DNA from 2 places in the Sporosarcina pasadenensis genome. Region 1 is predicted to be linked to the other one. Evidence: riboswitches for the same ligand, from Rfam matches in the RefSeq annotation. Region 1 holds a riboswitch; the other holds the start of a gene.

Region 1 (10,780 bases):
AAAACAAGAAATTGGAACCGTTTCGAAAAGGCCATATAAATGGTAAAATGGAAGAGTTGTAAATTATTTAAGGGAAGTGTTGTAAATGATTGGACGTAATGATCCATGTCCTTGTGGCAGTGGTAAGAAATATAAGAAATGCTGTCAGTCGAAACAGGCTGTTTCTGTCGAGGCTGTTCAAATGGAAGAATTGGAAGGATTACTGCAAACATTTTATGATGTGTATCCGGAGCGGAAGGACATTCCGGACTACTTGGAACTGGCGAATGAATGGAAACGTTCATTGAATACATATTTGCCTGAAGAAGAGATGATTGAAGCTATTGTGTTGGATGAATTCTTTTTCCATCATCGACCGGACATTTGGACTGGATACTTGGACAAACAGAAGAAAAAGCTGTTGCGTCCTTCCGTATTGCGAGTCATCGACACATGGCGGCGACCCCAAGCTATCATCGGGGAAGTGATTGACGTTGAAGATGGCTACATTACGGTGAAATCGATTTTTAACGGCGAAGTGATTCGGTTACGACGGGAAAGTGAGAAGCCGGTTCCAGTAGGTGTACACTTATTCTGCTTCATGCTGCCTGACGGTACAGGAGAGGAAAGTCAGTATTTGGCCGTTTCAAGTCTCATCTTTTTCCCGACAGATCATGGAGAAGTGATCAAGGAATTTGCAAATCAATTTACATCGGGTGAAGAGCAAGATATCAGTGCGTTCTTAAAGGAGAACGCGATGAATTTCTGGATGTTGCTCGGTCAAAACGGCTATCAAGGCGGGGAGTTTACTGAATTTGAGGCAACCGTTTTGCTCGATGTCATGGCTTTTCTCGAACAACATGACCGTACTGCAACAAAATTATTGGAAATCGTTGAAGACTTTTTAGTGGAACAGCAACCGAATGCCCGTAAAGAAACAGCGATTGCAGCTGGAGCGATCCGATTTGGTCAAGAGCATTCGTTTTTCGAGCCGCTTTCTATGACATTGAAAGAAATCGCTGAATGGTTCGATGTTTCGCCATCATCGATGAATAAGTATTATAAGGAACTGGATGCTTACTGCCTCTCGAAGGCTTCCGAGTAATCCTACATGGAAACCACCTACAGCTGTGAATAGCGGTAGGTGGTTTCTGTAGTAGCAACAGGTAAGCCTATACCCAACTTGAATTCATGCATACCATAGTATGAATGATAATTGAAGGAGGTATTAGACTTGAGAAACCCAGAACATAATCACATGGATGAAAGGCATCGGCATGAACATCGGCATGAGCACCATCACTATTTTCATACGGGAAATATGAGTCACCATATGGGACATATGCATAGTCATCACCATATGGGCGTCCAACCTGTAACGTTCTATCCAGTCAGTTTTCACCCGGTTCACCACCACATGGGGCATCATCACCACCACATGGGACACCAACACCACAATATGGGACATCACCACCACAACATGGGACACCAACATTTCCATGGAGGATTCAATAGGTTTTAATTAAGTGCGGGCACACTGTAGGCAATTATAAGTAAGGCAAGCATCCCTCGACTGTTCCGGTCTGAGGGTTTTTCCATGATGTAATTAGTTTAACTATTTTGAATGAAAGCTTTTATTGATATGATAAGATTGTTATTAGTAAAGGCATTACGAGAATGATTCATAGAAAAGGGGATGGGGAGAATGGCAATGCCGACACATATTGTAGCATGCGGGGCGCTCGTGGAAGATGATCAAGGGAACTTACTAATCGTAAAAACGCATCACGGCGGATGGGTGTTTCCAGGCGGACAAGTCGAAGTGGGGGAAAATTTGATGGATGGCGTCATCAGGGAAGTGAAAGAGGAAAGTGGCATCGATGTGGAAGTGTCCCACCTCATTGGTGTGTATACAAATTCAGCTATTTATAAATGGTATGACGGAGTGACGGACGTTCCGACGAAGGTGATGTTCGACTTTGCGTGCAAGCCGGTCGGCGGTGAGCTATGCACGTCAGAAGAGACTTCGGATTGCAAGTGGGTTCCTAAGGAAGAAGTGCTTGAATATATTACGCAGCCTGCGATACGGGCCCGCATTGAAGAGTATTTCAAGTTTGACGGGAATGTGGAGTACCAAGAATATGTCACACATCCGGAATTTGAAGTGAAATTGAGCAGGAAGGTGTAACTAGAACAAAAGCGAAACCGGCCGGCTAATGCAGTTATGCTTGAATAAATTGCTTTATGCGTATCTGCAGCGATTTATGAGCAAATAATTACGTTTATGCGTGCTTCTGGATTTATGCGTAAGTATTCGTGTTTATGCGTGAATAAACAACTTTATGCGTATCTGCAATAAAGTACCCTTACCCTACAGACGAAAGTACGAGTTTGCCAGATTTCATTTACAATAAAAAATTCTTCGTCTATACTAATGGCAACATAAAAGACAACTACATACCGTTTCTGCACTAGGGGTGCCCAATATTGGCTGAGATGCGAGCAATGGCTCCGATCCCTTATGACCCGATCAGGATAATACCTGCGTGGGGAAGTGTAGTGGCTTTCCGATTGTTTCATATTGGAGAAGTGCTACATCTTCCGGGATGTAGTTTTTTTATGGAATTTTTTCGGGAGGTCGAAGGAAATGGAATGTGGATTAAGCCCAATCGTCGGATTTCGTTTTTCGTTACATCCGATGGCAGATGATTTTGTAAGTGTGATTAAAGGAGCGTTGGAACAAACGGATACGTCAAATGTATTGATGCATACGGATGATGTGTCTACTGTCATTCGGGGCAAGCAGGTCCATGTCTTTAACGTGGCGAAGGCGATTACATTGCATGCTGCGAAAACGGGTAAGCATATTGCGTTATCCGGTACGTTTTCGGCAGGATGCCCGGGTGATACGGCGGGCGATGCGTATTTGGATAAAGGCGAGAAGATCGCGAATACGGATGAGACGAAGCAATACGTCTCCTCTCAATTTGCACTCTATCCGATGAATAATCCGGCATATATGGACATTATTTATCGCGAAGTGGACCGGGCGAAGGAGCAAGGCGTGTTCAATGAATCAATGCATTATGCGAGCGGCATCCATGGGGATATCCATGATGTGTTTGCATTTTATGAAGAATCGTTTAGCAATGCGCGTTCAGAAGAGCATAAGCATCTCGTCATGACGGTTTCGATGAGTATCAACAGTCCGTCGCACGGAGGACTGTAAGATGTTGAAGTCATGGAAGTTGAAAGAAGTTGTTCTCATGTCGTTGTTTTCGGTCGTGTTCGGGATTGTCTATTTGCTGTTTCTGCATGTCGGGAATATATGGTCGGGGTTCATTGGTCCGATCGCTTATGAATGGATGTTCGGTATTTGGTTCATCGTGTCGATCATTTGCATGTACATTATCCGAAAACCTGGCGCGGCGCTCATCTCTGAAACGATTGCCGCTGCCGTCGAAGTTCTTTTAGGGAATGCGGTCGGTCCGCGTTTAATACTTGCGGGTATTATACAAGGATTAGGCGCTGAAGCGGCTTTCGCTGCAACGCGCTATCGGCGGTTTGATTTATGGGTGTTAATGTTGGCGGGGGTAGGCTCCTCGGTATTCAGTTTCATCTATGGCTACTTCTTAGGCGGATTCGCGGTGTTCAGCACAGGCTATGTAATGCTCATGCTTGGCATCCGGATCGTCAGCGGAGCGGTCATTGCAGGCATTGGCGGTAAAATGGTCGTCGATGGATTGCTCGCTACAGGCTCGCTCCGTGGATATGCGATTACGCGTACGAAGAAAGGTGAGGCCCGTGCCTGAAGTGATCCGGTTCGATAACGTAAGTTTTCGCTATCCTGATGATGAGGAATGGATTTTGGAAGAACTATCATTGTCAATCAATCGTGGGGAGAGAGTCGTCATTACGGGGCCGAGCGGAAGCGGCAAGACGACATTGCTTTATTTATGCAACCGGCTATATCCGGAAAACTGCGATGGCATCGTAAAGGGCACCGTTTCATTATTCAATAAAGAAAGCCAGTCCTATTCACCTGGAGAAGTGAATCACCGGATTGCGACGGTTTTTCAGGATCCGGATGCACAATTTTGTATGCAGACTGTCGAAGAGGAGCTTGCCTTTACGCTTGAAAATTTAAATGTGGACCGGGAAGAAATGGATGGACGAATTCAAGATGTGTTGGAGCTGACGGGCTTGAGCAATTTCCGTCATTCCATCATCCAACAGCTGTCCGGCGGGGAGAAGCAGCGGATTGCAACAGCGTGTGCATTGATCATGGAGCCGGAAGTACTTCTCCTCGATGAACCGATCTCCCATTTGGATCCGTATACTGCGAAGCAGTTCATCGATTGGCTGGATGAGCTGCAAGAGAAACGGTCTCTGACAATCTTGGCGATTGAACATCGTCTCGATTTATGGGGCGACTTTTTCGATCGTGAAATTCAGTTGGAGGAAATAAATGAAGCGGAACAGATAACGAAAAGACATAGCAGCAAACAAGAACTTCAGTCATTGGAAGTGGCTGAAGTCGGCACAGAGTTATTTCTAAAAGACGTTTCCTTCACATTGAACCGGGGGGAAGTGGCGATTGTTGCCGGACCGAACGGAAGTGGCAAATCGACTTTGCTGAAAGCATTATGCAAATTGATTCCTGCGAATGGAACAGTGCGGCCTTCTAATTTAGGGTATGTCCCCCAATCACCGGAATTTTTATTCGTAACGAAGACAGTTCGGGATGAAGTTGCATTCGGCGGCGGTGAAAATGAAGAAGAATTGCTTGGCCGATTGCATTTGGCGTCGGTCTCGGCTGCACATCCTTTTGCCGTGAGCCATGGGCAAAAGAGGCGAGTGGCAATCGCTTCGATGCTTTGCGACGGCCGGGAAATCATCTTGATGGATGAGCCGACATCCGGGCAAGACGCCGCAGCGATGGCTGAGCTGTTCAAATTGATTGACGAACGGGCAAGGGAAGGAACGACCTTTTTAATCGTCACCCATGATATGGAGTTTGCGTATCATGTGGCGGATTCGATTTTAGTAATGAAAGATGGAGCTTTGACCGGGAAGTTTGATGCCGACCAAGTATGGCGGGACGAAGAGTTACTAGCAACCCATCATTTACTTCAACCGAAAGGATGGGTGCAACATGAGCTCTGCTTTGCATAAGATGAACCCTTCTGCAAAGTTCATTGTCGTCACGGTTTGCATGTTGACGATGGCGTTCTTTTTCAACCCGTGGACGCCGTTGCTCATGTGGGTCGGTGTACTTGTCATTCAGCTGTTGTTCAGCCGGATTGATTGGAAAATGTGGATTCTGATCATGATTCCGTTTTTCGTCATGGCTTTCGGATACTTTTGGACGACGCTAGTATTTGCGGAAGACAAGTCAGGGCCAGTCGTCCTGTCCATTTGGTCAATCAATATTACGGAAGTCCAGTTGAACCATGCGTTGTCTCTCAGTTTTCGAGTCCTTGCGTTCTCCGGCTTGTCGTTGTTATTCGCACTGACGACAAACCCAGTATCATTCATCTTAAGCTTAATGCAGCAAATGAAGTTGTCACCGAAAATCGCGTACAGCATTTTGGTCGGGTATCAGTTCCTGCCAGTCCTGAAGGATGAGTTTGTCCAAATCCAGCAAGCCCATCGGTTAAGAGGCGCAGTCCAAGAGAAACATGCACTTCTTCGATTGCTCCATATGCGGAAAATCCTTCTGCCGATGCTTGCGGGTGCTGTCCGGAAAGCGGAAAGAGCTGCATTCGCGATGGAAGCGAGGGGATTTACGGGTGACAAAAGGGAAAGCTTCTACAAAGTCATACGTGTCGGGAAGGTGGACGGGTATATGGTTAGCCTTTTCATGCTGCTACTTGTTCTAAGTTGTACGAGTGTATTGTATATCAATTAATTTCTCAAAGTCCCACTTGGATGTTCAAGTGGGATTTTATGATGTAAGGCGAAATAAGTGTGTGATATAGTTAGAGAATATGAAGGATTCTGAAATAGAGGAGGCGAAAGGTAATGAAAGAACAAAAGAATATTTATACAAAACTAATCGAAAGTTATGATGAATCCTTATCTGCGGGAGGCATCAATGGAAGAAGAATTGCCGAGCGATTAAGCGAATTATCCAGCATAGGTCAAACAGCAGAAGGTGGCATAAATCGTCCAGGGTTTTCAGCCGAGGAAAAAGAGGCAAAGCAATTGGTGAAAGGCTGGATGGAACAGGCGGGTTTACTAGTTAGAGAAGATGGGGCAGGAAATGTATTCGGTAGGATGGCAGGAACGACTGACGGGAAGTCGATTTTATCAGGATCTCATGTTGACAGTGTCCCAAATGGCGGAAATTTTGACGGACCACTTGGTGTAATTGTTGCATTGGAAGTGGCGGAAGCATGGAAAGCGACAGGGGTTCAACCGATAAAGCCGTTTGAAGTTGTTATTTTCTCGGATGAGGAAGGTTCGCGATTTGGCACGGGATTGACGGGAAGCCATGCTGTCCTAGGCCGTTTGAATAGGGAAGATGCAGTTTTATTGAAGGATAGTGAAGGGAAATCTTTCGAAACGGTCATTCAAGAATACGGGAGTACATTAGACGCTGTATGGGAAGCGAAGCGGGATATGAGTGAAGTGGAATTGTTCGTTGAAGTTCACATCGAGCAAGGCAAGAAACTGGAAAGAAGTGACCTTCCCATTGGTGTTGTAAAAGGAATCGCAGGACCTGCATCGGTAGCCTTCACGTTCGAAGGGGAAGCGGGGCATGCAGGAAACACTCCGATGGATGACCGTAAGGATGCCGTCTTGGCAGCTGGTGAATTTATTCGCACAGTTGCTACGTTGCCAATTCAATTCAGTGACACGGCTGTAGCGACCATTGGAAAAATGAATGTATTTCCGAATGGCACGAATGTCATTGCTCAAAAGGTTGAGTTGACCGCGGATGTACGCGATATCCATGAAGAGAAACGCGATGCATTAATAGAAGCGATAATAAAGGCCGCGGAAGACGCAGGCGCAGTACATAATGTAGACGTCCTTTACCAACGGATGCTAGCTGTTGAACCATTGCTGATCGACGAAACACTCAAAACAAGTTTGAAGGACTCCATTACGAAGTTCGGGATTAAACCGATGGAATTGATAAGTGGGGCGGGGCATGATGCAATGGTCATCGGAAGGAAAGTCCCTGCAGCCATGCTGTTCGTCCGCAGTAAAAAAGGAATTAGCCATAATCCGGAAGAATGGACGGACTTGAACGACTGTGTAGTAGCTGCACATGTATTGAAGGATTTTATTGAAAAACAAATGGATCATGCCTCAAAAGGGGATTCGCTCCATGATTGAAGTAAGGAAATTAAAGCTAGATGAAAATAAACGAATGATCATTACGTCAGATATTCATGCAAATCTTCCGCTGTTTCAGCAATTACTCGAGAAAGTGAATTATACGACAGAAGATTACTTATTCATCAACGGCGACCTTTGTGAAAAAGGGCCGGACAGCCTGTCGACGGTAGCGTTTGCGAGAAAGTTGAGCGCTGAATCTGATCGGGTTTTCATTACGAAAGGGAATTGCGATGTCGTCTATGATTATGTATTCAATAATGTCGAGGGCATTAAAAACTATATGCGGCAGCGGAAGAATTCCATTTTGAATGAAATGCTCGACCTTCATGGGAAGACTCTTGACGAATTCTCGACGCTTAAGGAGCTTGGGGAATTTTATAAGAGTCATTTCGGTGACGTGCTTGGCTGGCTGGACCGTCTGCCGATCGCCTATGAAACAAAAGACTTCATCATCATTCATGCGGGGGTTGAGGATATTCCTGATTGGAGGGAGACGAGCCGTGAATATGCTTTATATGCTCAGGCGTTTTACGAGAAAGGGCATCAGGCGGATAAAACGGTCATCGTCGGGCATTGGCCAGTCGTCAATTATCGGGCGAAAACTGTCAGCTCGAACTGTCCAATAATGGATTGGGAGAAAAGAGTGATCGCTTTGGACGGTGGCAATCAAATCAAAATGGACGGCCAGTTGAATGCATTGATCATTGATGGGCAAGACATCACCTATACATATGTGGATGAATTGAAAGAAAAAGAGATCGGATGTAGTCATGTGGATGAAACGAAACGTGTCGGAACGGTCACCTACCCGAACTATGGATTACGCATAGTTCAAGAAGACGATTTTTTTACGTTGTGCGAGAATGTGAATCTCGGCATTGAACAGTGGATAAAAAATGAGTTCATTCATGAGGGTAATTGTAAAAACGACTTAAGCACGACGTTTTTATCTGTTGAAAAAGGAGAAACCGTCTCTATCGTTGATGATCGACACGAAGGATATACATTAGTGAAGTCAGGCATTGGGGCAGTAGGGTGGATACCGAAGGGTTGCTTGTTGTAATCTGAAAAGCTTCGAAGGCAGGCGCCTGTCGAGGCTTTTATTATGGGTCAATAGTCACGAAATAACGATATAGTTGTGAAATTGACCGATAACTCATCTCGAATGATCGATAACTTTCCACGGTTGAAAAAATATCGATTGGAACATCGCCATTAATGAAAACGTCAAGCTCTATTAGAAGAAATCGGTGTCAAAAGGAGGAGCTATGTGGTTAATTAGTACATACGTCGTCGAGATGCTAGCATATATGATTTTTGCGCTCCCATTCTATGTGATTGTGCGAACTGTCATCGTCAAAAGAAGAAAACTGCCCGTTAACAAATTGCATGAAGTGCTGCTTGCCTTATTCATTCTATACTTAGCCGGGCTCGCCTCCCAGACGATTATTCCGAAGTGGAATATGGGTGTCGACGGAAGTACAGGAAAGTTCTTTTTTGATGTTTATTTTTTTGATCGTCTATCGAGCGTCAATATCATTCCATTCCGAACGATCATGAATTACTTTCAAGCGAATGAGCATGTGAGCGGTTGGAGCAGCGTTTCGCTTGTGAATCTACTTGGCAATCTGTTCGTTTTTTCTCCGATAGGATTCTTCATTCCACTCTTGTGGAAAAGGATGCGTTCGTTCGGTAAAATCGCATTCATCGGTTTAGGAGTAACTTGCTTCATTGAAAGCACCCAGTATTTCATTGGCCGCAGTGTGGATATTGACGATATCATTTTGAATACAATCGGTGTAATTTTCGGTTATGGCGTCTATCTCGTCTGGAAAGTGTTTGCTAGGCATGAAAAAATTGTTGACCGCGAATAATCGTTTTGTTATGATAAATACAACTTTCAGAAAGCGGGTGATGTTTTATGGCGAAAATCAATATGGCTATTGCACAATTGATCGGCACCATAATTTCACCTGCCATGCCTTCGTAATAGGCATGTCTATTCTGTTATGCGCGTGAAAGCATGGTGTCCGATCCGGAACCATGCTTTTTTATATGCATAATAGGAGGAATAACATTGATTAATTTGAACGAATACGGATGGAATCAATTTCATCAACATAATTTGGAAACGATTATGGAAGAACTAAAAGCGGACAATTGCGTTCCAGGACGTGTGACGCTTGAACATAAAAGAATGTATCGAATTATGACTGCGGAAGGGGAATGGCTATCCGTCTGTTCGGGCGCTTTTCAACATGCAGCCTTTGAACGAAGGGATTATCCTGCTGTCGGCGATTGGGTGGCCGTTGAAAAAATGCCTGGGGAAGAGCGCGGCATCATCCACGCCATCTTGCCGAGGACATCACTATTTTCTAGGAAATCGGCGGGATCAACAATTTCGGAACAGATTATTGCAGTGAATGTTGATATCGTTTTTCTCGTCATGTCAATGAACGATGATTTCAACGCAAGACGATTGGAACGTTATCTCGTAGCCGCCTATGATTCCGGAGCGATGCCGGTTGTCGTCCTGACGAAAATGGATGTAAGCGATGATCCGGATCATTATTTGGAAATGGCAAAGGCTGTCGCATTCGGCACTGATGTTTTCCCGGTGAGCAATACAACCGGGGAAGGGATTGAACAGATTACGGATATGCTGAAAAACGGCAAGACGGCTGCATTACTAGGCTCTTCAGGCGTCGGTAAATCATCGCTAGTCAATTCGATTTGCGGTGAAGGGAAGATGGCGGTGCAAGGCATTCGCGAAGATGACGCAAAAGGAAGACATACGACGACCCACCGGGAACTCATCAAAATTCCGACAGGGGGAGTGCTCATCGACACGCCGGGAATGAGGGAATTCCAATTGTGGAATGAAAGCGAAAGCCTCGATGCTGGATTCAAAGATATTGAGGAAATTTCAATTGCTTGCAAATTCGGTGATTGCCGGCATGAAAGCGAACCAGGCTGTGCAATCCGAAATGCGCTCGAAACCGGAGAGTTGTCAGCAGAACGTTATGGTAACTACGTAAAGCTCCAGAAGGAAATCGCCTTCCTCGACCGAAAAATGGACCGCCAAGCGCAAGCCGCCGAACGGGACAAATGGAAGAAGATAACGAAAGGAATGCGGAAGCATCCTTCGAAGAAAAAATGACCTACCACACTAGCGGAAGATAATAAAAACGGGCTGCGGCTTTCATCGACCAAACGATGGGTCCGCAGCCCGTTTCACATCTTATTCTGCGCCGATCTGCTCGGCTGCTTCTCCTGCTTCAACTATTTCTTCAACTGTCGCCTCATCAGTTCCTTCAGCCCCGTCCACTTCATTCACTTGGCCGAGATTGATGAACAGTTTTCCGTCCGCAAGCTTCCTTCTTTCATTTCCAAACCCATCGACAACTTTCACTTCGACGCGTGCACCATCAGCCGTGACGCCTAACGGAAC
Region 2 (10,780 bases), on a different contig from region 1:
TTCGTCAGCCGGAGCGTCAACAGCTTCCTCTTCGTCAGCCGGAGCATCTACAGCATCCTCTTCGTCAGCTGGAGCATCTACAGTATCCTCTTCGTCAGCCGGAGCATCTACAGCGTCTTCTTCGTCAGCCGGAGCATCCGTGCCTTCTTCATCAGCTGGTGCGTCTGTATCATCGTCATCGTTATTAGGTGTATCTGTGTCATCTTCATCTGTAGTATCATCTTCATCCGGCTCAGCAGCTACGAAGTTTTTATTTGCAATCGTACGCATGAATTTCCCTTTTTCAGGTGAACCCGGAATAGTTGTTGCATAATAGGAAACCTTTTCACCGTGGTTTTTAAACTCTTTTTCACCGTTTTCAGCCGCTAACGCTGATCCGCCTGCTCCAAAAATAGCAGCAGTTAACATTGAAGTCGACATGACAAACGGTAAAATTTTCTTTTTCGTGTTCTTCTCGTTACGATTCGTTTCTTTAACCAAGAATGATCAAACTCCCTTTTCTTAAATTTTTTTACCCAACTACCAGATCATGAAGCGAAATAACACTCATCCTAATAAAGTCGTTATGTACATCCGCCTCCTTCTCGAGCAAAGAGTGTAGGGCCGTTTTTTACTATCTTCACAATAGTTTCATTCGGATAGGTGAGCAGTGCCCCATCTGCACATTACTAACAATAACAAAAGAAAATAACAATGGTATGACAACCAATTAACAAGTATTCGTGGAAATATTAACCTTTGTAATAATAAATAAGCGTGGGAGAAGACTAAAAAGAGGGTTTAATGTAATCGATTCGACCCTGTTAAACCATATTATACCAATCCTAAAAATGCCGATAACGTGCTATGTATGCCTGTCCTATTACTTTATTTTCATGGTTAACGCGTGGTATAAACGGTCTATCGCTATTTATTTCTAAATATTACATTACCGTAAAGTACAGATGTCAGATTTGCCAAAATAGTAATCTATGTTATAGTGTAGTTGAAAACTGAAAAGAGTTAACCACTGGGGGAGTCTTTGTGAAAGACTGAGACGTGTATCGATACACGGACCCTTCGAACCTGATCTGGCTCATACCAGCGTAGGGAAGTGGGTCGCACGTCTTCCAAAGGTTATCTTACGCCGATATGCGAGCCGCTTCTTCAACGATTGTGTTGAGTGAAGCGGCTTTTTTGGTTTTCCAAAACTTTAAAGGAGTGGTTGGAATGACGTTTTGTGAAGAGGTACGGAAGGAATGCAACGATGTTTGGGAGGCGAGCTTCCATCATCCGTTCATTAATGCGCTTGCGGAAGGGACATTGCCTGAAGAAGTGTTCAAACATTACGTTCTGCAAGACTCGTATTATTTGAAGCATTTTGCGAAAGTGCATGCCATGGCTGCCGTGCAGGCGACGGATTTATTGACGGTGCAACGGTTTGCGCAGCATGCGGATGGTACATGCGGGGCGGAAATTTCATTGCATGAAGGCTTCTTTGGACTGTTGGGTGTTACGGATGAAGATATTGAAAACTTTGACCCGGCGCCGACAGCGTATGCTTACACGTCGCATTTATACCGGGCGGCGTTGGAAGGCGACTTGGCTACGACGTTGTCCGCATTGCTTCCATGTTATTGGTTGTATTACGAAATCGGCGAGCGGCTCAAGGATGCGAAACCGAATCACCCGATTTACGACAAATGGATTGCCACGTACAGTTCTGAATGGTTCGAGCAGGCAACCCGTGAACAGATCGATCGATTGAATAAACTGACGGAAGATCTTTCGGATAAAAGACGCGAACAATTGAAAGCTCATTTCATTAAAAGCGTCCACTATGAATTGCAGTTTTGGGAAATGGCATGGACGCAGCAAACATGGTCTCTTGAAACAAGCGAGGTGCATGCATAAATGGCTCAATCTTTATTGCTGAAAGAACTGCGTACACAAAACCCGTTAGTCCATTGCATCACGAATATTGTCGTTGCAAACTTTCAAGCGAACGGCCTGCTGGCATTGGGTGCTTCTCCGATCATGGCGGATGCAATCGAGGAGACGGCAGAAGTAGCCGCCGTTTCCTCGTGTACATTGCTAAACATCGGGACGCTGGATCCTTCGGCAGTTGAATCAATGATCGCTGCCGGAAAAGTTTCTTCCATTAAAGGGCGTCCACTCGTATTGGATCCTGTCGGCGCAGGGGCGACTGCTTTCCGTAAAGATACAGTCGCTACACTTCTGGAGGAATTGGATATTACGCTCATCCGTGGAAACGCCGGTGAAATTGCATCCATTGCGGGTGTTGAATGGGAAGCGAAAGGCGTCGATGCAGGTGCAGGTTCGGCAAATATCGAAGAGGCGGCTAAAGATGTAGCCCTCCGCCACCGTTGCCTCGTCGCTGTTACCGGTGAGACCGACATCGTGACGGATGGTGATAAAATCATCCGAATTACAGGAGGGCATCCGCTCATGAGTAAAATCACGGGCATGGGTTGCCTGTTAAGCGCGGTTTCCGCCGCCTTCCTGTCCGTCGGTACACATTCCCCGATTGATGCGGTTGCTTATAGTCTTGCGTATTACAAAAAAGCGGGAGAATTGGCGGCTGAACCGTCTTCAGGTCCGGGTGATTTTGCGGTTTATTTCCTGAATGCTTTACATCAATTAGATGATGACGCAATAGACGTCGCCCAATTCATTGTAGAAGGGGGGGTGTCAAATGACTTCAGTTGCTCTAACGATTGCCGGTTCTGACAGTGGCGGCGGGGCAGGGATCCAAGCCGATCTGAAAACATTCCAGGAGCTCGGCACGTTCGGAACGTCCGCATTAACGGCGGTGACTGCTCAAAATACGCTCGGCGTCCATGCAGTTCAACCGATAGAGACCGACATCGTCATTGCGCAAATCGAGGCGGTGCTAACTGATTTCACAGTTGGCGCGGCCAAAACGGGGATGCTGTTCTCTGCGGAGATTATTGAAGCGGTCGCGGATACAATGAGCCGTCATGATCGGATTCCTCTAGTCGTCGATCCCGTCATGATCGCGAAAGGCGGCGCTCCGCTTCTCCGACAGTCGGCGATTGCAGCTTTGAAAGAGCGTCTCATTCCGTCGGCGGCCCTTTTGACGCCCAATATACCGGAGGCGGAAGTGTTGACGGGAATGACGATTGCGTCAATGAAAGATATGGAGAATGCCGCAAATCAATTGCTCCGGAAGGGAGCCGGAGCCGTACTGCTGAAAGGCGGGCATCGGACAGATACTCCTGACGCGGAGGATCTGTTTTTGTCTTCGGCGGGCGATTGCTTTTTAATGAAGAGCAAACGGATCGACACGAAAGACACGCATGGTACGGGATGTACGTTTGCCGCAGCCATTACGGCGGAGCTTGCGAAAGGTGCTCCGATGCATGATGCAGTCGTTACAGCAAAGCATTTTATCCATGCGGCGATTGAGGATGGGCTTTCCATCGGCAATGGGCACGGGCCGACAAACCATGCGGCACTGCGGAAGCGGGGCCCGGTGGAACGGAAGGATGTTGAATTGATTGGGAAAAATTGACCTCACGCTTTACTTCATAATGGGCTCGACAAATGCGGAGAAGCCGCTGTCCGTCTTGGAAGAGGCCTTAAAAGGCGGGATTACGTGTTTCCAGCTGCGTGAAAAGGGGGCACGTGCGCTTGTCGGGATGGAAAATAAGGCATTTGCGCAGAGCTGCCAGCAATTGTGTGCGCAATATGGCGTTCCGTTCATTGTGAATGATGATGTCGACCTCGCTGTTGAGATTGACGCGGATGGCGTCCATGTCGGACAGGATGATGCTGAGGCGCGATTTGTCCGAAAAAGGATTGGAGCCGAAAAGATTCTAGGGGTTTCCGTCCATTCAATAGAAGAAACTGAAGCGGCCATAGCGGCAGGTGCGGATTATGTCGGCATGGGACCCGTCTATCCGACGATATCGAAAGACGATGCAAAACCGGTTGCGGGGACGGCGATGATCGAGAAAGTGGCGAAGTTGTATCCTGATTTGCCGATTGTCGGAATCGGGGGCATCACGGCAATGAATGCGGAACCCGTCTTCCGTGCAGGGGCAAGCGGAATATCTGTCATTTCAGCGATTGCTTCATCTACTAACCCTGAAATGGCGTCCCGGCAATTGAAGGAAGCTGCAACGCAATGGAGCCGCGAAAGGAGCGTGCTGCGATGAGTACGCGAAAACTTGTCCTCATGACCGTATTCACTGCGATTGCGGTCGCCGGATCTGCATTCGTCTCCTTTCCTGCAGGCATTGCCCGCGCCTACCCGATCCAGCATGCGGTCAATGTCATCGCTGCAATCTTGCTCGGACCCATTCCTGCCGTCATCATTGCTTTCATGACCGGCCTCGTTCGCATATTAACCGGCACCGGGTCGTTGCTCGCTTTTCCGGGAGGGATGATCGGCGCCGCACTTGCCGGTCTGCTGTATAAGCAGTCTGGGCGGGCGTGTATGGCGGCAATCGGAGAAATCATCGGGACGGGAATCATCGCATCGCTCTTCGCGGTTCCATACGCAGCCGTCCTCATGGGAACGACCGTCACCGCCTTCTTCTTCATGCCTCCCTTCCTCGTCTCCAGCATAAGCGGGGCAGTCATAGGAGTCATCGTGGCAATCCGTCTTCAGGCCATGCCTGTGGGGAGAAGGGTACAAAGTTATTAGAATTGTTCGGGTGCCTGTGCAACACACAATTCAGACTATGCACTACAATTGTATAGAAAAATTGAAGAAGCCGACCAAATCAACGTTCAGTCGGCTTCTTTCTGCATGTATATGAGTTTTAATGAATTGTCATAAATGTGTGGTGCACAGGCACCGAATTTACCTCAATCAATTCATGCTTTCGCTTTCCGGTAACTGTCGTAGACTTCGATGAACACGGTGACGACGATAATCGCAACGACGGTCCATACCGCCCAATCTGTGAAATTATTTACTGAGGTTAAATTGATTTCAAGAATATCTGCCAAATAAGGAATCATTGCCTCGTTGATGAGGGCGGGATTGCTGGCAATGACGATGAAGACGATCAAGCTGAACACTTTGATGACTGCATTTATCGTTACAAGCCTCATTGTCCATTGCCGTTCTTTAAATTTGTAAAGCGCCATGCCGATCTCGAGTGCCGCAAATAGTAAAACGATTGGCAAGTACGACATCAATACCGATTGATTCAAAGCTGGCATCACCATTTGTAACCCATCTCCATCGATTGATCGATAGACACCTGCAAGATGGTCCGCGTTGAAATAAAGAACGACCCAAATTGCAGTCCAGACCAATCCGAAAATGACCTCACTTCTTGGAATCACTTTTTTCTTCGAGATGACCTGGACATGCTTCAACTGTTCAGGACTCCATTCCGTCCCATGCTTTGTAATTGATCCACTGCTTTTAGCCAAGCCGACTCTTTCAATGAAAATAAAAACGATCGTGACCCAAAAGAATGTTTGGATGAGCACATGGATGACATTGGCGATGATGATACCAAAGCTTTTTATGACGACAGAAAGTATACTTTCTTCCCCTGAAAAAAGGACAATGGTTTCAACGACATGAACTAAAACGGTAATGAGTATCGCCCATGGGATGATCATTTTCATCGTCCATAAATAAGCGTCGTACACTTTTGGGCCAATCAAATGCATTGGTGTGTCGCGATAGCTAGCGGCGAGACGAGCGGGATCACCAAGTTTTGAAAGGACATCCATTACTTCATTCTCGGAAAAATCGTCGGGCAACATATCCTCAATAGTGGATTGAAGCTCAAGGGCGATATCATTCCGTGATTTTTCCGGCAACCTTCTCGTCACCTCATATACGTAGGCTTCAATCAGATTCATCATTCTCATCTCCTTCCAATAAAGTTTTCAGTTCCGATGTCATCGTTTCCCATTCCTTTTTCAATTGCTCATAAATGTCGCTGCCGTACGCACTGATTACGTAATACTTACGGGGTCGACTTTCTGTTGTATCCCAACTGCTTGTTAAGAGTTCCTGTTTCTCTAATCGGCGGAGGAGCGGGTATAACGTGCTTTGTTCAATGGCAACGCCTGCTTTTTCTTGACGTTGGACTAATGAATATCCATATTGAGGCGTTCGTAATTGACTTAGCACAGCAAGAGTCAACGTGCCTCTCCTTAATTCTGTAGTGAATGTATCCAATAATGGCCCCATAGCTGTCACCTCGTTTTCTTATACTATGCATCGTACACTATTGTGATTCCGCTAACAATGGGGGAAGTGTTATTATTTGTGGTTAAGAATGCAGAATTGTGTGGGTGCCTGTGCAACACACAATTCTGACTATGCACTACAATTGTATAAAAAAATTGGAGAAGCCGACCAAATCAACATTCAGTAGGATTCTTTTTGCATTTATATGAATTTTAATGAATTGTCATAAATGTGTGGTGCACAGGCACCAAAAAAGAGGCACCGAAAAAGGAACCGAAAAAAGGGTTGGAAATCAAATCGATTTCCAACCCTTTCATTGCGAATTCAATATTTGCGTAGGGGACTTGGTCGTTTTCCGAACCATTCCTGCATGATTAAATGATGGCATTTGGAGAATAGCCCTTCAATAAGTTGAGTTGAATTACCGAAGACCCGGATAGCGACTCCGGGCACCGGTAGCTTGGAAAGGCCTATTTGATAAGAGTCCGTTTTCTCGTAAAGAGTTTCATAAAGCCGATCGATCAACCCGTCATCGACTTTTTCGTCAATGACAAACATGGAGCCAAGATGTGTGTAGCCTTCTAGGAAGCCGATGTCGCCGAGCAGCTGGTCTGCCGGAGCGAGCTTAAGATGGTCGTACACTTTGAGTTCGCCGTCAATATGGAATTCGTTGATCAGCTGCACAAGCTCATAACTGAAATGGTCGCCTTTGGGGCTCCAGCCCGGCGTGATGATGTCCGTGTAGAGGAGAGAAGACGTGCTGTCCATACGGAATATATTTTTCTGCTTGTATTTCGCATCCTGATAGGCGATGAGCGGATCGGGCAAATACTCCAGATAGCTTCGATCGTTAAGGATGATTTCTGTTTCTTGATAGGCGAAATCAGTCGGCGTTCTGTACACTTTTGTCGATCCTTGGGTCGTGATCGTGGCTTGAGCTTTCTTATCAAGAGTGAAACTCATGCTGTAACGGTCGCCATCGAGATAGCCGCCTCCCGGGTTCAGGATGTAATAGCACACCTGGCCGGAATCATCGAGGTAGATTGGCCTCATCACTTTCAAGGCACCTTGGAAATAAACGTCTTTCGCAATTGTTTTTCCTTGTTTATCCTCGAGCCGAAGCTGTAGCTCCCCCGTCATCTGCTCCATATTAAGACAGTCCTTTGAGTAGAACATTTTCTTTGATCCAGTCGATGACTTCCTCTAGCCCTTCCTCTTCCATCAAGTTTGTGAAGACGAATGGCCTGTCGCCACGGAACACTTTCGTATCGGATTCCATAACGTCAAGACGAGCTTTGACGTGTGGAGCCAAGTCTGTTTTGTTGATGATGAACAAGTCAGACTTGATCATTCCTTGACCGCCTTTTCGGGGAATCTTCTCGCCTTGTGCTACGTCGATGATATAGATGGAGAAATCGACGAGTTCTGGGCTGAACGTTGCTGCCAAGTTGTCTCCGCCGCTTTCCACGAAAATGATCTCTACATCGGGATGCCTCTTTGTTAATTCGTTAATTGCGGCAAAGTTCATGGAGGCATCTTCGCGGATTGCGGTGTGCGGGCAGCCTCCCGTTTCGACGCCGATGATTCGGTCTTCAGGCAATACGCCTGTCTCCATGAGGATTTTAGCGTCCTCTTTCGTATAGATATCGTTTGTGATGGCAGCCATGCTAATTTCATCAGCCAAGTACTTGGCCAATTTTTCGACGAGCATCGTCTTGCCGGCTCCGACCGGTCCGCCTATTCCGATTTTGATTGGTTCCATAAATAAACACTTCCTTTGTTTTATTCGATCAGGACATGAATATCCGTATCCCTACGCGCTCATGCTGCATCTGGGCGAGCTCGAGCCCGGGCGAGACGGCTCCGAAGTCCTCTATGTCAAGCTGTTGTATCTTCTTTGTTGTTTCCATCAGAACCGGCTGGAGTTCCTGGATCACTTTTTGTCCGGCTGTTTGTCCGAGTGGTATGGACCGCACTGCGTTTTGGACGAGGCTCGAGACGGACGAATACAAATAATAGAGAATGGTTGAGTTGGAAGAGACGCCGAGATGGTGACTGAGCACGGTAAAAACGATGGCGGGGTGGCCGCTTGCGCGTTGATCCCGTATCCTGTCCGCATATTCGGATAAGAGCGGGATGTCGTATAGCGTGTTTACGAGGCTTAACATTCGCTCGCCGATCATTCTCGTCCCTTCCCTCGTTTCTTCCGGAATATTTTGGGCGTATAGAAGTTGATCCATATCCCAAATCCTGTTTTGTTCACGAGTTTCCAATGCCTCGTAGCAAATCTTACAGGCAATGCCGTCCGAGTAGGCGAGCTGTTCATTCACATATGTCGTTACCCATTGCATAAATGTTTTCTGATCATGGATTTTATTTTTCTGTATATACGTCTCCATCCCGAACGAATGGCTGAACGCCCCCGTAGGGAAAGTGGAATCGCACAGCTGGAAGAGAGGCAACAGGTTTTCAGTCATGGCTGTGCCCAATATGCCGGAACGCCTGTTTCACTTTCCGGTCCTCTCTTTTATATGGTATTTTCAGTTCCTGCAACAGCTCTTCGACGAGATAATCATATTGGACGAGCATTTCGTCTCCTTCGAATTGTGCAGGGAGATGGCGATTGCCGAGCTGATGGGCAATCGTTCCCATCTCATATATCGAACGCGGCTGGATGATTAACAGATCATCCGTGAGCACATCGATGACAATAAGATTCTTTTCATCCATGAACAGAATATCGCCAGCTGCGAGGTCTTTCGGATTTTTTAGCCGGATGCCGATTTCATTTCCGTGATCCGTCTTCACTCGCTGGATGCGTTTCACGAGATTGGCGCTTTCTAAATAGACTTTCTCAATATGGCGCTGTTTTACTTCGTGCGCATCAAGGTCTTCCAAATTTGCTTTGATTTCCTCAATTATCAATTCACTTCACCTCAAAATAGGAAATATCGTCGACACATTGGCACTTCATCGGCAGGTTCCGACGTGATCAGTTCGCCGTTCACGCGGACTTCGTAAGTTTGCGGATCCACTTTCAGTTCAGGGGTCTCCGAGTTCAGCTTCATATCCTTCTTGGATAGGTCGCGGATGCCTCTCACCGGTAAAATGATTTTCTCCAGACCAAGCTGCTCATGGACTTTATCGTCGAATGCAGCTTGTGAGATGAACGTGATGTTTGTGCGGGCGAGTGCCTTTCCGTATTGGCCATACATCGGTCGATGAATGAAGGGCTCAGGAGTTGGGATGGATCCGTTTGCATCTCCCATGAAGGCTTGCACAGCGAACCCGCTTTTCAGCACCATCTCAGGTTTGGCGCCAAAGAATGCCGGCTTCCAAAGGACGAGATCGGCAATTTTCCCGACTTCTATAGAGCCTACATACTCCGAAATCCCGTGAGTTATTGCAGGATTGATCGTATATTTCGCGATATAGCGCTTGGCACGGTTATTGTCGGAGCGCTCTTGGTCACCTTTCATCAGACCGCGTTCCTTTTTCATCTTGTTCGCCACTTGCCAAGTGCGCAAGGCGACTTCACCAACGCGCCCCATCGCCTGGGAATCAGAGCTTGTCATACTGAAGATCCCCATGTCTTGTAAGACGTCTTCCGCAGCGATCGTCTCCCGGCGTATGCGGGAGTCCGCAAACGCGACGTCTTCAGGGACGGAAGGATTCAGGTGATGGGCGACCATGAGCATGTCCAAATGTTCATCGAGTGTATTTTTCGTATACGGCAAGGTCGGACTCGTTGAGGAAGGCAATATGTTCATATAGCTTGCCGACTCGATTAAATCCGGAGCATGTCCGCCGCCAGCCCCTTCCGTATGATACATATGGAGGACGCGGCCTTTCACAGCAGCCATCGTATCTTCCATAAAACCGGATTCATTCAACGTATCGGCATGAAGCGCCACTTGCACGTCGTATTCATCGGCGACTTGCAATGCATGGTCGAGTGCCGACGGAGTCGCTCCCCAGTCTTCATGGACCTTCAGGCCGATAACGCCTGCGCGCACCTGTTCCGCGAGCGGTTCTTTTGACGCCGCCTGCCCTTTACTCGTCAATCCGACGTTGATCGGCAAGGCATCTACTGCCTCAAGCATCCGGTGGATATTCCAAATGCCAGGTGTTGCAGTTGTAGCCCGAGAAGCTGCCGATGGGCCAGTGCCGCCGCCAATCAATGTCGTCGTACCTGCTGAAAGTGCGACTTCCACTTGCGCCGGATTGCAGAAGTGGACGTGAGTGTCGATGGCTCCGGCAGTTACGATCATCCCTTCGCCCGCAATGATTTCGGTCCCTGAACCAATTATGATATCTACACCATTCATGACGAGCGGGTTTCCGGCCTTCCCGATCCCGGAAATCTTGCCGTCACGGATTCCAATATCGGCTTTATAAATACCTGTATAATCAAGGATAATTGCGTTTGTGATGACGGTGTCCGGAATACCATCCCTCCGTGTGGCTAACGGATGCATTCCCATTCCGTCCCTAATGACTTTACCTCCTCCAAAGACGACTTCATCGCCATAGGACGTGTAATCCTTTTCGATTTGGATAAACAGATTTGTATCTGCCAATCGGATGGAATCA

The links. Region 1 has a riboswitch for thiamine pyrophosphate ahead of AB1K89_RS14020 (YkoF family thiamine/hydroxymethylpyrimidine-binding protein). Riboswitches for the same ligand answer to the same signal wherever they lie in the genome.
Region 2: linked by a shared signal. The riboswitch ahead of tenA (thiaminase II) and the one ahead of AB1K89_RS14020 (YkoF family thiamine/hydroxymethylpyrimidine-binding protein) in region 1 are both predicted to bind thiamine pyrophosphate.

What each region holds. Positions count from the first base shown of each region.
Region 1 is NZ_JBFEGM010000010.1:57,317-68,096, reverse strand. Features, by position in the region: gene AB1K89_RS14035 (YecA family protein) at 86-1,084, shown strand; gene AB1K89_RS14030 (hypothetical protein) at 1,208-1,381, opposite strand; gene AB1K89_RS14025 (NUDIX hydrolase) at 1,685-2,167, shown strand; TPP riboswitch at 2,443-2,549, shown strand; gene AB1K89_RS14020 (YkoF family thiamine/hydroxymethylpyrimidine-binding protein) at 2,627-3,208, shown strand; gene AB1K89_RS14015 (ECF transporter S component) at 3,210-3,791, shown strand; gene AB1K89_RS14010 (ABC transporter ATP-binding protein) at 3,784-5,154, shown strand; gene AB1K89_RS14005 (energy-coupling factor transporter transmembrane component T family protein) at 5,135-5,890, shown strand; gene AB1K89_RS14000 (Zn-dependent hydrolase) at 6,004-7,326, shown strand; gene AB1K89_RS13995 (metallophosphoesterase) at 7,319-8,392, shown strand; gene AB1K89_RS13990 (VanZ family protein) at 8,598-9,203, shown strand; gene rsgA (ribosome small subunit-dependent GTPase A) at 9,410-10,489, shown strand; gene AB1K89_RS13980 (S8 family serine peptidase) at 10,571-10,780, opposite strand, start outside.
Region 2 is NZ_JBFEGM010000025.1:219-10,998, forward strand. Features, by position in the region: partial or broken gene AB1K89_RS18110 (hypothetical protein) at 1-480, opposite strand, end outside; TPP riboswitch at 1,002-1,109, shown strand; gene tenA (thiaminase II) at 1,210-1,893, shown strand; gene thiM (hydroxyethylthiazole kinase) at 1,894-2,730, shown strand; gene thiD (bifunctional hydroxymethylpyrimidine kinase/phosphomethylpyrimidine kinase) at 2,696-3,535, shown strand; gene thiE (thiamine phosphate synthase) at 3,555-4,181, shown strand; gene thiW (energy coupling factor transporter S component ThiW) at 4,178-4,672, shown strand; gene AB1K89_RS18140 (HAAS signaling domain-containing protein) at 4,846-5,853, opposite strand; gene AB1K89_RS18145 (PadR family transcriptional regulator) at 5,840-6,187, opposite strand; gene AB1K89_RS18150 (urease accessory protein UreD) at 6,512-7,336, opposite strand; gene ureG (urease accessory protein UreG) at 7,338-7,949, opposite strand; gene AB1K89_RS18160 (urease accessory protein UreF) at 7,978-8,664, opposite strand; gene ureE (urease accessory protein UreE) at 8,657-9,112, opposite strand; gene ureC (urease subunit alpha) at 9,124-10,780, opposite strand, start outside.